Regions from separate parts of the Streptomyces sp. NPDC087310 genome, predicted to be linked through region 1. Evidence: riboswitches for the same ligand, from Rfam matches in the RefSeq annotation. Region 1 holds a riboswitch; each other region holds the start of a gene.

Evidence for each region. A riboswitch is a leader RNA that binds a small molecule or an ion and turns the genes downstream of it on or off. The one in region 1 is predicted to bind cyclic di-AMP.
Region 2: it holds a riboswitch for cyclic di-AMP, as region 1 does, so the genes downstream of both, ACIO3P_RS09430 (transglycosylase SLT domain-containing protein) here and ACIO3P_RS10545 (M23 family metallopeptidase) in region 1, are expected to answer to the same signal.
Region 3: it holds a riboswitch for cyclic di-AMP, as region 1 does, so the genes downstream of both, ACIO3P_RS16800 (C40 family peptidase) here and ACIO3P_RS10545 (M23 family metallopeptidase) in region 1, are expected to answer to the same signal.

What each region holds. Positions count from the first base shown of each region.
Region 1 is NZ_JBIUYF010000003.1:19,547-24,809, reverse strand. Features, by position in the region: gene ACIO3P_RS10550 (PP2C family protein-serine/threonine phosphatase) at 84-1,253, shown strand; cyclic di-AMP (ydaO/yuaA leader) riboswitch at 1,596-1,750, shown strand; gene ACIO3P_RS10545 (M23 family metallopeptidase) at 1,762-2,811, shown strand; gene ACIO3P_RS10540 (PrsW family intramembrane metalloprotease) at 2,852-4,195, opposite strand; gene trmB (tRNA (guanosine(46)-N7)-methyltransferase TrmB) at 4,257-5,063, opposite strand; gene lhgO (L-2-hydroxyglutarate oxidase) at 5,159-5,263, opposite strand, start outside.
Region 2 is NZ_JBIUYF010000002.1:845,190-850,452, forward strand. Features, by position in the region: gene ACIO3P_RS09420 (hypothetical protein) at 1-399, shown strand, start outside; gene ACIO3P_RS09425 (amino acid permease) at 563-1,966, shown strand; gene ACIO3P_RS09430 (transglycosylase SLT domain-containing protein) at 2,071-2,793, opposite strand; cyclic di-AMP (ydaO/yuaA leader) riboswitch at 2,798-2,961, opposite strand; gene ACIO3P_RS09435 (enolase C-terminal domain-like protein) at 3,438-4,766, opposite strand; gene ACIO3P_RS09440 (gluconate:H+ symporter) at 4,922-5,263, opposite strand, start outside.
Region 3 is NZ_JBIUYF010000004.1:360,073-365,335, reverse strand. Features, by position in the region: gene pcrA (DNA helicase PcrA) at 1-786, opposite strand, end outside; cyclic di-AMP (ydaO/yuaA leader) riboswitch at 1,067-1,241, shown strand; gene ACIO3P_RS16800 (C40 family peptidase) at 1,240-2,547, shown strand; gene ACIO3P_RS16795 (hypothetical protein) at 2,746-3,099, opposite strand; gene ACIO3P_RS16790 (NlpC/P60 family protein) at 3,371-4,420, shown strand; gene ACIO3P_RS16785 (hypothetical protein) at 4,566-4,943, shown strand; gene ACIO3P_RS16780 (response regulator transcription factor) at 4,986-5,263, opposite strand, start outside.

The DNA.
Region 1 (5,263 bases):
CCGGGTTCTGGGGTGCCGACGGTGCGGGTTTCTGGGCCACCGGTACGAACGGGCGCGACCACCGGCGCGACCCCGCCAGGGACCTGGGACAGGCCGGGGACCGGGCGCCGTACGGACAGCGCGGACCGTACGGGTACGGGCGGCGCCTCGCCGGGCGCCGGTTCGTCCGGTTCCTGCCCGCGCTGGTGATCATCGGCGGGGTGATCCTGGACCTGGCGACCCCGACGCGGGTGACCTCCTCGCCGCTCTTCGCCGCCGCCCCGCTGATCGCGGCGCCGTTCTACCCGCTCTTCGGCACCCTGCTGGTGGCCCTGGCCTCGCTCGCCGCCGAGGTGGCGCTGCGCGCCCATACGGGCACGCTGACCACGGTGGTGTCGATCAGCGAGCTGCTGACGGTGCTGGTCGTCTCCGCCCTCGCGCTCTACATCAACGGGGTCGTCAGACGCAGCGGCGAACGGCTGGCCTCCGCCCGCATCATCGCGGAGACCGCCCAGCGCGCCGTGCTGCCCAGACCCGCGGAGCGGATCGGGGGGCTGCGGATCGCGGCGCGGTACGAGGCGGCGCAGGAGGGCGCTTTCATCGGCGGGGACCTCTTCGCCGTACAGGACACGCCGTACGGGGTGCGGCTGGTGGTCGGTGACGTACGGGGGAAGGGGCTGGAGGCGGTCGAGGCGGTCGCCGTGATCATCGGGTCGTTCCGGGAGGCGGCGGAGCAGGAGAGTTCGCTGGAGGGGGTCGCGCAGCGGCTGGAGCGCTCGCTCCTGCGCGAGGGGACGCGGCGGGACGGGCTCGATGTCTTCGAGGGGTTCACCACGGCCGTACTGGCGGAGATCCCGCACGGCGAGGGCGTCGTACGGCTCGTCAACCGGGGGCATCCCGAGCCGCTGCTGATGTGCCACGACGGAGCTGTACGGATGCTGGCGCCGCGCGACCCCGCGCTGCCGCTCGGCATGAGCGAGCTGGGCGCGTGGCCGGACCGGGCGGAGCAGTCCGCGTACCCCGACGGCGCGACGCTGCTCTTCTACACGGACGGGCTCACCGAGGCGCGCGACGACCAGGGGGTCTTCTACGTCCCGCGCGAGCGGCTGAACGGGCGGATCTTCCAGGGGCCCGACGAGATGCTCCAGGCGCTGATCGACGACGTACGGCTGCACACGGGCGGCGGCAGCCAGGACGACATGGCGCTGCTGGCGGTCAGCCGGCCCACGGAGGGGGAGCCGGAGCGGCGCAGGACGATGCCGATCGTGCCGTGACGCGAGTCCATGAGGCGAGTCCGTGAGGCTCCCCGCGTCGGCCTCCGTCGGCCCCCGTGACGCGAGTCCGTGAGGGAAGTGTGAGGGGGCGTCACCACCGGCGGTCACGAACCGTGATCGGTACGTACCCCTCCGCACAACAAATGACATACCGTCAAGTATGTGCGGTGGACGGATATGCCCCGGGCGTCGATCAACTCGCCCTGATGCGCGTTCTTGTGTCCCGGTACGTCCGATGCGAAGTCGTTAACGATCACCGGGAACAGCTTGGAATAACGCCCTGGTCTCTATTAACGTTCGATAACGCAGCGCGGTCGTCCCAGCCGTCGTCAGAGATGGCACCGTGCGCGCGCGCCGAATCCCGCGAGGGAACCGGGGAACCACCCATTGGGGTGAATCGGGAGTTACTTGCCGCTTTGCGTGGCAGGGGACACCCGTAGGAGACCTTCCTGCTCCGAACCCGTCAGCTAACCCGGTAGGCGAGAAGGAAGGAAAGGAGCACGCCTCAGTGGCGTCCAACCAGTCTGCCCCCACGGCGACCTTCGAACCCCACTCCTTCGGCAGCGGCGGTGAGAACGAGGCGCCCGGCACCTGGGGGGAGTGGAACCCCACCGAGGAGTCCGTCCGTCCCGTACGCGGCAAGCACCGCGTCGCCAGACAGCGCAACGGACTCGCCCGCAGCTCCACCGTCCTCGGCGTCGGCGTCATCGCCGCTGTCGGCGCGGGCGGCATCGCCACCGCGCAGGACAAGCCCGCTGTCTCCATATCCCTGCCCGATGCCATCGCGGACAACCTTCCGGACGCCAAGTCCCTGCCGGGGATGGCCTATCTCGGCTCGGACGACTCGGACTCCGAGTCCGACGTGCTGGCCCGTGAGCCGCTGACCACCGCCGGGCTGACGATCTCGGACACCGAACAGGGCGCCACCGACGCCGGCGAGGCGCTGCGCGCCCGCATCCTCCAGCAGGCCGAGCGGCAGCAGACCGAGGCCGACGCCACGCAGAAGGCGGCGGTGCAGGACGCGGCGGCCGAGAAGGCCGCGGCCCAGGCCAAGGCGCGCCAGACCGACGCCGAGAAGAAGATCGAGGCGGCCAAGAAGAAGGCCGAGGCGGAGGCCAAGGCCAAGGCCGAGAAGGAACGTCTCGCCAAGCTGGCGGCCAGCTACTCCCTCCCCACCTCCTCGTACACCCTCACCTCCTCCTTCGGGCAGTCCGGCTCCCTCTGGTCCTCCGGCTACCACACCGGCCTGGACTTCGCGGCGCCCACGGGCACCCCGATCAAGGCCGTGCACAGCGGCACCGTCAAGTCGGCCGGCTGGTCGGGCTCGTACGGCTACCGCACGGTCCTGGAGCTGGATGACGGCACGGAGGTCTGGTACGCGCACCAGTCCTCGCTCTCCGTCAGCGCCGGGCAGAAGGTCTCCACCGGTGAGGTCATCGGCCGTGTCGGCGCGACCGGCAACGTGACCGGGCCGCACCTCCACCTGGAGGTCCACACCTCCGGCGGTGCGGGCATCGACCCGATGGCCTGGCTGAACGGCAAGGGCATCAACCCCTGAGCCCCGCCCCGTCCGCCCTGGCCCCCGCCCTCGCGGGGGATCAGTACTGCCGGTACGGGTTGTAGCCGTCGTAGTCGATGTACGGCGGCGGTACCCGCACCCGGCCCGTGGCCCGCGCCGCATAGGTCAGCGCGGGCCCCGCTATCTCCTTGCGCTCCCACAGGTGGTGCAGCAGCTCCTGCTCGCGCTCCACGAAGTCCGGGCCGACCGGGTCCCGCCCGGCCCGGTGGCGCAGGAACGCCAGGGCCGTCGCGAACGCCTCGTACTCCCCCACCACCCGCGCCGCCGCGCGCCCGTGGCTGCGGCTCGCGAACCCCCGCGCCATGGTGCGCGCCCGCATCGAGGAGAGCGCGAGGGGCGCGGCCGGGGCCAGCCAGCCCGCGGCGGCGTACGCGGGCAGCTCGGCCGCGAGGGTCCGCAGCTCGCGCTGGCGGCTCCAGATCGCCAGCCAGGTCAGCAGCCCGAAGACCGGCACCATGAACGCCCCGTACACGGCGTAGAAGCCGAAGGGCCCGAACAGCGACGCCGACCCGTTCCACAGGGCGTGCATGCCCATCGCGAGGACCAGCCCGAGCAGCGGGAAGACCACCCGGCGGACCTTCTGGCGCCGGGCCGCCACCGCCGCCAGGCCGAAGCCGATGCCCGTCGCCGCCGTGAAGAGCGGGTGCGCGAACGGCGACATCACGACGCGTACGAAGAAGGTCGCCGCCGTGACCGAGTTCAGCCCGGAGTGCCCCTGGCTCTGGTCCTCGCCGAAGGCGTTGCCCAGATAGAGGATGTTCTCCGTGAACGCGAAGCCGGTGGCGCTGAAGCCCGCGATCACCACGCCGTCGACCAGCCCCGTGAAGCTCCTCCGGCGGAAGAGGAAGATCAGCAGGATCGCCGTGGCCTTCGCGCTCTCCTCGACGACCGGCGCTATCACCGTGGCACCCAGGGACTCCGCGCCGGCCGGGTCCGCGGTGGCGGTGGCTATCCACTCCGTCGCGAAGGAGTTCGCGATGATCGCGACGAGCGCCGCGGCGAAGGCGCCCCAGGCGAAGGCGAACAGCAGATTCGTCCACGGGCCCGGCTCGACCCGGTCCAGCCAGCGGAAGGCCGCGGCCAGCAGCGGTACGGGCAGAACGGCGAGCCCGAGGCCCACCAGGAAGCCCTGGGGCCCGGTCTGCTCCCGGACGAGCGCGAGGATCACCAGTGCGCAGAGCGCGAGCACCGTGATCAACGCCCCGGCCCTGACCGCCCTGTTGCGCCAGAACGCGCGCGTCGGCCGGTAGCGCCTGCGGGCAGGCTCGGGCACGGCGCTCCACAGGTCGCCGAGCTGCTCCTGCTGCTCGTAGACGGGGATGGCCGGATGCGGGTCGAGGCGCTGCGGGGACGGTTCTGACACCCCATGACCCTAACGAGGAGCACTGACACCCGGCGATCACCCCGGGTGATCCCGGGGGACCCTAACCGTTGTCGGTACGGCGGAACAGCAGGTCGTGCACCGCGTGCCCCTTGTCGAGCCCCTGGCCCTCGAACCGGGTCAGCGGCCGGAAGGCGGGCCGTGGCGCGTAGCCGCCGTCCGGTGCCGTGTTGCCGAAGTCCGGATGGGCCGTCAGCTCGGCGAGCATCTGCTCGGCGTACGGCTCCCAGTCGGTCGCGCAGTGCAGTACGGCCCCGGGCTTCAGCCGGGCCGCGGCCAGGTCCAGGAACTCCGGCTGGATCAGCCGGCGCTTGTGGTGCCGCTTCTTGGGCCAGGGGTCCGGGAAGTAGACGCGTACTCCGTCGAGCGACGCGGCGGGCAGCATCTCGCGGAGCAGGATGATCGCGTCGCCGTTGGCCACCCGTACGTTGGACAGCCCGTTCTCCTCGGCGAGCCGGAGCAGATTGCCCTGGCCCGGGGTGTGCACGTCGACGGCGAGGATGCCGGTGCCGGGGGCGTCGGCGGCCATCCGCGCCGTCGCCTCGCCCATCCCGAAGCCGATCTCCAGGACGACCGGCAGCCCGTCGAAGAGCGCGCCGGGGTCGAGCACCCGCTGACCGTCGATGTCCAGGCCCCAGGCGGGCCAGAGCCGCCGCAGCGCGTCGGCCTGCCCGGTGGTCACCCGGCTGCGGCGCGGCTGGAAGCTGCGGATGCGCCGCTCGAAGTGCGAGCCGGCGGGGTCGGCCGCGGGGCCCGTGCCGTCCGGGAACATCCGGCTCGCGGGACGGCTCACCGCAGGGCGGCTCACCGTGGGGCCCGTGGGACGGCTCGCTGTGGGGTTCTCGGTCATCTCGGCAATCCGGGCTGGTGGGAGTGGCTGGTAGCGGGGGTGGGGTGCGGGTACGGGGTGCGGTACGGCCGGGATCCGGCCGCGCCGCACCAATTCTACGGAACCCGGCGGACCGCCCCGGGGCCCTGCTCCTCCGCCAGCACCGCGAGCGCCCTCCGCGCCACCTCACGGCCGATGGGCAGCGACGCGGTCGCCGCCGG
Region 2 (5,263 bases), on a different contig from region 1:
CCCGGGAGCCCGCCGCACACCGTGACCGGGCTGCGCGCCTATCTGCTGCGCGGCGCGGGCCTGCCGGACCCTCCGGGCCTTCCGGCGCTGCTGGGCGCCGTCTCCGCCTACCTCAAGGCGTGGACCCCCGGCCCCCGGGAGACCGCCGCGCTCGTCGGCGTCCTGGCCGCCGAGCCCGGCCTGCGCCCCGCGGGAACGGTCACCGACCGGCTGGGCAGAACGGGCCTGGCGTATGTGTACGACTCCCCCGCGGACCGGGGGGAGCCCCTGCGGCGCATGGTGATCCTGGAACCGCGCGACGGCCGGGTGCTCGGCATCGAGATCACGTACACCCGGGACCTCGCCCGCCACCGGGTCCCGGCGGGCTCCGTGATGTCGTACGAGGCGTGGCTGGACTGAGCGGGACCTCCGCGGGTACGAGGCGGTCGCCAGGCGGCAGGCGTCCGGCCTCCGGAGTCCGGCCTCCGGAATCGTTTTGCCTGGACGGGGGCCGTCCGGAGAGACTGCCAGGGCCGCACCGTCTCCGTCCCCACCAGCCCGGAAAGCAGTCTGAACCCACCCCATGCACGACCGACTCCCCCCTCCTCCCCCGGCCACGCGGGCCGCGTCCCCGTCCGGCGAACCACTGGCCGGCGGGCTCAAGCAGCGCCACCTCACCATGCTCGGGCTCGGCGGTGTCATCGGCGCCGGGCTCTTCGTCGGCTCCGGCGCCGGGATCGCGCTGGCCGGTCCCGGGATCGTCGTCTCGTATCTGATCGCGGGCGTGCTCGCGATGTGCGTGATGCGGATGCTGGGCGAGATGTCGACCGCGATGCCCGCGTCGGGCTCGTTCTCCGTGCACGCCGAGCGCGCGCTCGGCCGGTGGGCGGGGTTCAGCGTCGGCTGGCTGTACTGGTTCCTGCTGGTCGTCGTGCTCGCCGTGGAGGCGACGGGCGCGGCGCAGATCGCGAACGGCTGGCTGCCCTCCGTACCGCAGTGGGCCTGGGTCCTGGTCTTCATGGTGGTCTTCACCGGCGCGAACCTCGCGGCCGTGAAGAACTTCGGCGAGTTCGAGTTCTACTTCGCGGCCCTGAAGGTCTTCGCGATCGTCGCGTTCCTGGTTCTGGGGCTGCTCGCGATCTTCGGCGTCCTGCCCGACACCGGCCCGGCCGGTCTCGCCAACCTCACCGGACAGGGCGGCTTCCTCCCGAACGGATGGCAGGGCGTCACCTCCGGGGTGCTCGCCGTGATCTTCGCCTTCGGCGGTCTGGAGGTCGTCACGATCGCGGCGGCCGAGTCCGACGACCCGGTGCGCTCGGTGGCCCGCGCGGTGCGCAGCGCGGTCTTCCGGATCCTGTTCTTCTACGTCGGCTCGATGGCGGTCATCGTGACCGTGCTGCCCTGGACGGCGCAGAAGGCGGGGCTCAGCCCGTACGTCACCGTCCTCGACGCGATCGGTATCCCGTCGGCCGGACAGATCATGAACATCGTGGTCTTCGTGGCACTGCTCTCGGCGCTCAACGCCAACCTCTACGGCTCGTCCCGGATGGTCTTCTCGCTGGCCGAACGGGGCGAGGCGCCGAAGGCCCTGCTGAAGGTGGGCGGCGCGGGTGTGCCGCGGCGGGCGGTGCTGGCGTCGGTGGCGTTCGGGTTCGTCTCCGTACTGCTCAATCTGAAGTGGCCCGACACGGTCTTCCTGTACATGCTCAACGCGGTCGGCGCGGTGCTGCTCTTCGTCTGGGCGATGATCGCCGTGTCGCAGCTCCTGCTGCGCCCGCGCATCGAGCGGGAGGCACCGGAGCGCCTGGTCCTGAGGATGTGGCTCTTCCCTGGCCTGACCTGGGCGACGCTCGCCGCGATCGCGACGGTGTTCGTCCTGATGCTCACCGATGACGCGGCCCGCCCGCAGCTCCTGTGGTCCCTGGGCGCGACGGCGCTCGTGCTCGCGGTGGCGGGGGTACGGGAGCTGCGCGCGCGACGCGTGTGACACGGGTGCCGCGTGGGGTACGGGAACCGGCCCCGGCCCCGCCGTCGTAGGACGGCGGGGCCGGGGCCGGTGTGCGGGGCGCGCGAGGGCGACGCCGGTCCGGTCTAGTAGGGACCGTTCACGTTGTCGATCGAGCCGTACCGGTCGGCGGCGTAGTTGCACGCGGCCGTGATGTTGGCGACCGGGTCGTAGCTGTCCGTCGACGTACCGGGCACGTGGTACGCCTGGAACGTCGGGGCGATGACCTGGAGCAGGCCCTTGGACGGAACGCCGTTCTGGGCGTTGATGTCCCAGTTGTTGATGGCGTTCGGGTCGCCCCCGGACTCACGGATGATGTTGCGGTGGATGCCCTCGTACGTGCCGGGGATCCCGTGCTGGGCCATGACGTCGAGCGACTCGCGGATCCAGCCGTCCAGGTTGTCGCTGTACGTCTTCGCGGCGGCCTGGGTGACGGAGCCGTTCGTACCGGACTTCGTGCTCGCCTTGGTGGCCGTCTTCTCGGCGGTGGCCGGGGCCGTCCCCTTGAGGGTCAGCTTCAGGCCGGGGCGTACGTGCGACGGGTCGGCGCCGACGGCGCTCCGGTTGTCCTCGTACAGCTTCTTCCAGCCGCCGCTGACCGAGTGCGCGTGCGCGATCTTGGACAGGGAGTCGCCGGAGACCACGACGTAGGTGGTGGCCTTCGCCGGGGCGGCGGGGGCCTCCGCCGCCTGGGCGGTGGCCGCGGACACCAGCGGGATCGCGAGGGCGGCGCCCCCGGTGCCCACCGCGACGAGGCGACGGGCGATGGAGCCAGCTCTGGAACGGCGGTGCTTGGCGTTTCTGGGCACGACGAATTCCTCTCCGTCGCCTGCGAGGTGAGCTGTCGGGTTCGGGCTGGAGATGCCCGGCCGTACGACGGTGCGTACGGCTTCACCCCGAGCCGGTCCGGAATTCCGGACCGGCGACTTACCTGGGTCCCCCGCTCCTGCCTTCTGACGGATAGGTGTGTGGGATTCCGGACGGCGGCAGGATTTGGCGGTCCATCCGGATGGACGTGAACGTAAGCGAGAAATCAGGGCCGCACAAGTTCCGCAAAGGCGGCGCAATCGCCTTTCCGGAGAGGTTCCGGGAACTCAACTTTCCTCCCCTGTGAGAGAAAGCGCCCACCTCGCCCCGCCCGCCCGTCGCCGGGGGTATGACGCAGGTCACGAACGTAACGGAATTATCGGACAGGCAAAAGGCGTTAGAGGTGTCAAGGCACATTAATCATGCCTATATCCGCCTAACGGTCAATTCCGACAAAGACCCATCATTGGGTCGCGCCGAGTTGCCGTCGGGCTGCCGTCGGGTTGCGGGATCCGGCACGCCTCCACCCGACGCCCCGACAACTGCGGACAGTCCGCGGGAATTGACCGGGGGCGCCACCGAATTCTCCGTGCCGTTCATTCTTCTGACGGCATGTCGATTCACGCGTCCCTTCCGGCGGGCCGGGTCACCGCACCAGGCAGGGGCGCTTGCCGTCGAACTCCCAGTCCTTCACCAGAAAGCGCATCGCTGCGGCGTCGTCCCGCCCGGAGAGTTTCTTCTCCCGATACAGCTCATGGGCCGCGAGCAGCCGGTCCATGTCGACCTCGACGCCGAGACCCGGGGTGTCGTCGACGGCGATCTCGCCGGCGGTGATCCGCGGGGGCTCCACGGTCAGCCGCTCCATGCCCTCCTGCCAGATCCAGTGGGTGTCCAGGGCGTTGTACTCCCCCGGGGCGGCGGCCCCGCACTGGGCCATCATCGCCAGCGAGATGTCGAAGTGGTTGTTGGAGTGGCAGCCCCATGTCAGGCCCGCCGCACGGCAGAGCTCGGCCACCCGCACCGACCCCCGCATGGTCCAGAAGTGCGGGTCCGCGAGCGGGATGGAGACCGACTGCAACGCCATCGCGTGGATGAGCTGACGCCAGTCCGTCGCGACCATGTTGGTCGCGGTGGGCAGACCGGTGGCCCGGCGGAACTCCGCCAGGATCTCCCGGCCGGAGAAGCCGTCCTCGGCCCCGCACGGATCCTCGGCGTACGCGAGCGTGCCGACCAGGGGCCGGCAGAGTTCGACGGCTTCCCGCAGCGACCAGGCCCCGTTGGGGTCGAGGGTGATCCGCGCCTCGGGGAAGCGTTCCTTCAGCGCCCGTACGGCCTTGACCTCCTCCGCGCCGGGCAGGACACCGCCCTTGAGCTTGAAGTCCCGGAAGCCGTACCGTGCGTAGGTCGCCTCGGCCTGCCGGACGATCGACTCCGGGGTCAGCGCCTCCTCACGGCGCAGGCGGTACCACTCCACGTCCGCGCCGGGTTCCCTGACGTACTCCAGATCCGTCCTGCCGGGGTCGCCGACGTAGAAGAGGTACCCGAGGAAACGTACCGAGTCACGCTGCTTGCCGTCCCCGAGCAGGGCCGCCACCGGCACCTCCAGATGCTGCCCCAGCAGGTCGAGCAGCGCCGACTCCACCGCCGTCACGGCGTGCACCGTGGTGCGCAGGTCGAAGGTCTGCTCGCCGCGCCCCGCCTCGTCCCGGCCGCCGAACCGCTCCCCGAGGGCGCGCAGCACCCGCTTGTGGTCGCCCACCCGCGCGCCGACGACCAGGGGCTCCGCCTCGCGCAGCGTCCGGGTGATGCGCTCACCGCCCGGCACTTCACCCACGCCGGTCCGGCCCTGCGAGTCCTGGACGACCAGGACGTTGCGGGTGAAGTACGGGGCGTGCGCGCCGGAGAGGTTGAGCGCCATGGAGTCACGGCCTGCCACCGGATACACGGAGAAGCCGGTGACGACGGGCTGGCTCATGGGAGGAGTCCTTCCAGGATCGGTGACCGGGAGGTGACCGAGGAGGGTGACCGGGGGTGTGCCGGTGGGGTGACCGGGGGTGCCGGTGGGGCCGTACGCCCGGAGAAGGCCGTACGCCCCGGAGAAGGCCGTACGGCCCGGGGACGGTGGGGAGTTCACAGATTGAGGACGTCCAGGGCGCGTTCCATGAGGAGTACACCGCCCAGGCCGAGGACGGAGAGCACGGTCGTATAGGTGGTACGTGTCTTGATCGCCTCGACGACCGACAGGTTGAAGTACTCCTTGAACATCCAGAAGCCCGGGTCGTTGACGTGCGAGAAGGCGACCGAGCCGCAGGAGACGGCCAGCACCATGATCTCGGGCGGGACCCCGCTGTCCGCGAGCAGCGGCAGCACCACGCCGGACGCCGTGACGACGGCGACCGTCGCCGACCCCAGGGCCACCCGGAGGATCACGGCGACGAGCCAGGCGAGGACGACCGGTGAGACGGACCAGCC
Region 3 (5,263 bases), on a different contig from region 1:
CAGGTGGACGGTGGTCATGATGATGTCGTCGAAGTCCAGGGCATTGGCCTCGCGCAGCCGCGCCTGGTACATCCGGTACGCCTCGGCGAGCGTTTTCTCGAAGCCGTCGACGGCCTGCCCCGCGAAGGTCTCCTCGTCGATCAGCTCGTTCTTCAGATTGGAGATCTTGGCGCTGAAGGACTTCGGCGGATAGCGCTTGGGGTCGAGATCCAGATCGCGGCAGACCAGCGCCATCAGCCGCTTCGAGTCGGCGGCGTCGTAGATCGAGAACGACGAGGTGAACCCGAGCCGCTTCGACTCGCGCCGCAGGATCCGCACGCAGGCGCTGTGGAAGGTCAGCACCCACATCGCCTGGGCGCGGGGGCCGACGAGCTGCCCGACGCGCTCCTTCATCTCGCCCGCGGCCTTGTTGGTGAAGGTGATCGCCAGTATCTGGCCGGGGTGGACGCTGCGGGTGCCGAGCAGATGCGCGATCCGGTGGGTCAGCACCCGGGTCTTGCCGGATCCGGCCCCGGCGACGATGAGCAGCGGCGATCCCGTGTGCACGACGGCCGCGCTCTGCTCCTCGTTCAGCCCTTCGAGGAGCGCGGCGGGGTCGATGACCGTACGGGGAGCGCCGTCGCGGTGGTACGGATCCCGGGCCGGGGGCACGTCGTAAGCGCCCTGGAACAGGTCGTCGGGCACCTGCTCCGGGGCGTGCTCGTCCTGGTCCTCGGGCGGCGGGGGGTGCTCGTCACCGGAGGGCTGGAGGTCGGCCAGGAAACTGTCGTCAAAGAGGCTGCTCATCGCTTAACGAGTCTAGGCCGCCGCACTGACAGTCGGCGCCGGACCGGGAAAGCCGGCCGGGGAAGTCGGCCCGGTGAGCCGTACCGGCGCGCCGGACGGTCCCGACTCACATACGCAGCGTAACGCTATACCCCGCATTGGGGCTCCTTGCACTCCACACGAGGAAATGGTCACAGAAATGTATCGGGCATATCGGCCATCCACCTTCACATCAGCGCCACATCTTGGCTAGCGTGCTCGATCAGGCAGCCCGTACCTCTGACGGCGATCCGCGCCGAGCGGGCGGCCCACGCCGAATCCGGGCTTTCCGCAAGGAAGTTCGGAACCGGGGACCCACTCTGCACGACCGGGGTGAATCGGGCCGTACGTTCGCCGTACGTTCAAGGCCCGTAGGGCAGCCTTCCGTTCCGCCCGAACCCGACAGCTAACCCGGTAGGCGGTCCACGGAAGGAGATGCCGAACTTGGCGTCGCATCGCAAGTCGCGCAGCCGTAGCGGAGAACACGTCAGCTCCCCCGCGGTCGGAGTGACGACGGCCGCCATCGCCTCGGTCACGCTGCTGTCGACGCAAAGCGCGGACGCCGCGCCCGCGGAACCCAAACCGTCCGTCGAAGAGGTGCAGAAGAAGGTCGACGCCCTGTACCGCCAGGCCGGTGGGGAGACGCAGACCTTCACCAAGGCCACCAAGGCGAAGGAGACGACGGCCAAGCAGAAGCGCGCGGTCGACCGGGTCATCGACGGCGTCGCCAGGAGCATCGACGGTGTCGCCAAGAGTGCGGACAAGCTGAACGAGGCCCGCCGTACGCTCGGTTCCTCCGTGGCCGCGCAGTCCAGGGAAGGCGCGGGCACCCCCGCGGCCGCCGTGCTGTTCGCGGACACCCCGCAGGCGCGCGTCGCGCCGGAGGGGACGACGGACCGGCTGACCGGCCGTCAGCAGGGCGCCGTCACCGCCTACCCGGCGCGGCCGACCGAGCCGCCGAAGGTACCGGGCCCGGCGGTCACGCGCCCGGAGTCGCCGGACGAGTCGCCGGAGTACCTGCGGACCAGTAAGGAGAGCATCCAGAGGAAGCTCGCCGAGGCCCGCTCGCTGCTGGCGCGGCTCACCGCTGAGGAGCAGGCGCGGCTGGCCGCCCTGGAGCGCAAGAGGGAAGAAGAGACCCGGCGCGCGGCGGAGGCGCAGGCCAAGGCGGAGGCCCGCGACAAGGCGGAGGCCGAAGCGGAGGCGGAGCGCCGGCGCGAGGCGGAACAGACTCAGGCCCAGGCCCGTCCCCGGTCGCACGCCCGGCCCTCGTCGGCCGACACGGACGCGGGCGCGAACACGATCGCGAACACGATCGCGGGCACGGACGCGGGCACGGCCGTCGGCACCGGTGCGGAGGCCGGGACGGGCGGCGACACCGCCGGTACGTACGCGGCCAAGGCGGCGAAGGTGCTCACCTTCGCCGACGCCCAGATCGGCAAGCCGTACGTCTGGGGCGCCTCGGGGCCGAGTTCGTACGACTCCTCGGGCCTGACCCAGGCGGCGTGGCGGGCGGCGGGCGTCGAACTGCCGCGCTCCACCGGCGAGCAGGTGAACGCCGGCACGCGCGTCGTCACCGATGACCTGCTCCCCGGCGACCTGGTCTTCTTCTACGACGACGCCAGCCACGCCGGCATCTACATCGGCGACGGCATGATGGTCCACGCGCCCAAGCCGGGCGCGAACGTGCGCGAGGAATCGATCTACTACATGCCGATCTACGGCAGCGTCCGCCCTGCGTGACCCTCTAGTGGCCCTCTGAGCCCGCCGGCCCTCCAGCCCGCTATAACCGGCCGGTGGCCTTCAGTGGTCCTCAGGGGCCCCTGGGCCCCCGTGAGGCGGCCGTCTCCGGCCCCGGCTTTCCGTGTCACCGGCGTCACCGGTGGTGTCCGCGCCTCGGCGCTCACCGCCGGTCGTCAGGTCCGCGCGGGAAGCCGGGGGTCAGGTCCAGAGCGTGGCGATGAGGATGTTGGCCACGGTCAGCCCGCCCACCGCGCCGAACAGCGGCTTCTCGGCGGCCTCGTCGTCCCGCTTCACGTACACGATGCCCAGGATCACGACCAGGACGGCCAGCTTGACGCCGATCTTGATGTTGTTGAGCGGCTGGTCGTCGGCCTGGTTGAGGCCCACCAGCACCATCCCCGTGATCAGCATCGTCAGCGCGCCGTGCAGCATCGGTGGGGTGAAGCGCGCCGCGCCGGCGCTCATCGCCTTCGTCTGGGTCAGAAAACCGCCGAGCAGGGCGGCTATGCCGATGATGTGCAGGGCGACGAAGACATTGATGAGTACGTCCATGCCGGGAGCGTAGCCGGGCCCTTATCACCCCGGTTCGGTGAGGTGCGGCTTACTTCCGCGATCGGTCGGGACCGTCCGGAAGGGCGCACTCCGTACAGACGATCGTGATCACGAAACGCCCCGGAACCTTCACCTCCCGCCAATACCCGCCATGCCGAGGCCATGTCGTGACCTGCGCCCTAACCTCTCGCGTACGGCCCCCTCCCCGGGCCGTACCGCGCGGCCGTACCGCACGGAATCGACGGAACCGAAGGAAACGGACCCCGCCCCCGTGGCAGCGCACCGGAACCACCGAAAACCCAGACAGCGCCCGTTCTCCCGGCAGGCCGGCCGCACCGCTGCGACGCTCGCGCTCGCCGGTGCGGCGACCGCCACAGCGGCGGGACCCGCGCACACCGAGCCCCGGCTCACCCCCGCGCAGATCAAGGCCGAGGTCGACGTGTTGTACACGCAGGCGGAGACCGCCACCGAGCAGTACAACGGCGCGAAGGCCAAGGCCGACGAGGCCCGCGCCTCGCTCGACGCGCTGCGCGACGAGGCCACGCGCAGGACGGACCGGCTCAACACCTCGCGCGGCGAACTCGGCTCGATCGCCACCGCGCAGTACCGCAGCGGCGGCCTCGACCCCGCCGTGCAGCTCGCCCTCAGCTCCCGGCCCGAGGACTACCTGGAGCGGGCCGGTCTCGCCGAGCGGGCGGGCAGTCGGCAGGCCGCCGCCGTCTCCGGGATCCGCAGGGATCTGTCGCGGATCGCCGGACTGCGCTCCCGGGCGGACACCCAGCTCGCTGATCTCACGGCCCGCCGAGCCGAGCTGGCCCGGCACAAGTCCACCATCCAGGGGAAGATCGCCTCCGCCCGGCGGCTCCTGGACGGGCTCACCGCCGAGCAGCGCGGCCAGTACCAGGGGCAGGACGGCGGGTACGCGGAGCGCGCGGACCGGGGGACGCCACGCGGTGCGGTACGGGCGCCGAACGCGCGGGCCGAGGCCGCCGTCGCCTTCGCGTACGGGGCGATCGGCAAGCCGTACGTCTGGGGCGCGACCGGCCCCGGCTCCTTCGACTGCTCGGGGCTGACGCAGGCCGCCTGGCGCGCCGCCGGGGTTGCCCTGCCCCGTACCACCTACACGCAGGTCAACACGGGCCGGCGCGTGGCGCGCTCCGAACTGGCCCCCGGTGACCTGGTGTTCTTCTACTCCGGCATCAGCCATGTCGGGATCTATGTGGGCGGCGGGCAGATGATCCACGCGCCACGGCCGGGTACGGCGGTCCGGCTCGCGTCGGTCGACGAGATGCCGTTCACGGGCGCCGCGCGCCCCGCCTGACGCCCCGGGGTGCCCTGGCGTCGCACCCCGGTCTCCGGACCGCTGTCTCCGACGGCCCATGCCGGGGTGCCCCGTCCCCTTCTCCGGTTCACGATGAGCAGCAGTAGGCCATCGGCCGGTAAAAGTGGACAGGAAAGGGGCGGTCGTGAGCCGAGCCACCGCTGTCAGTGCGACGTTCCTCGTCGTCGGCGCGCTGTTCGTCCTGGCGCCCGTGGGCGTCACCCCGAAGGGCTGCGGGGATCTGTCCGGCGGCCGGCTCTGCGTCGAGGGGCCGATCGGCGGCGCGGGCCCGTTCACCACCCGGTACGTGCGTACCGGGGTCGGGCCCGAGATCCCCGTACGCCTCGGGTACCAGCGCAAGGACGCCCGGATCACGGCCTTCCCCGGCTGGTTCGGCACCCGGCTCACCCGGCACGGCCGCGCCGAGCTGACCGGCGTCATCGACACCCGCCCCGGTGAGTGCATCCGCGGCGTACTGGACCATCAGGGGCGGCTGTACGTCACCCGCTGGCACTGCTCGTGAGCTGCGGGCGGGCGGGCCGGGCGGTCTGGGGCCGACGGCCTGTCAGACCAGTCGGCGGGCCGTCGCCCAGCGGGTCAGTTCGTGCCGGTTGGAGAGCTGGAGCTTGCGCAGGACCGCCGAGACATGGGACTCCACGGTCTTCACCGAGATGAAGAGCTGCTTGGCGATCTCCTTGTAGGCGTACCCGCGCGCGATGAGCCGGAGCACCTCGCGCTCGCGCTGGGTGAGCCGGTCCATGTCCTCGTCCACCGGGGGCGCGTCCGTCGACGCGAAGGCGTCCAGGACGAAGCCGGCCAGCCGGGGCGAGAAGACCGCGTCGC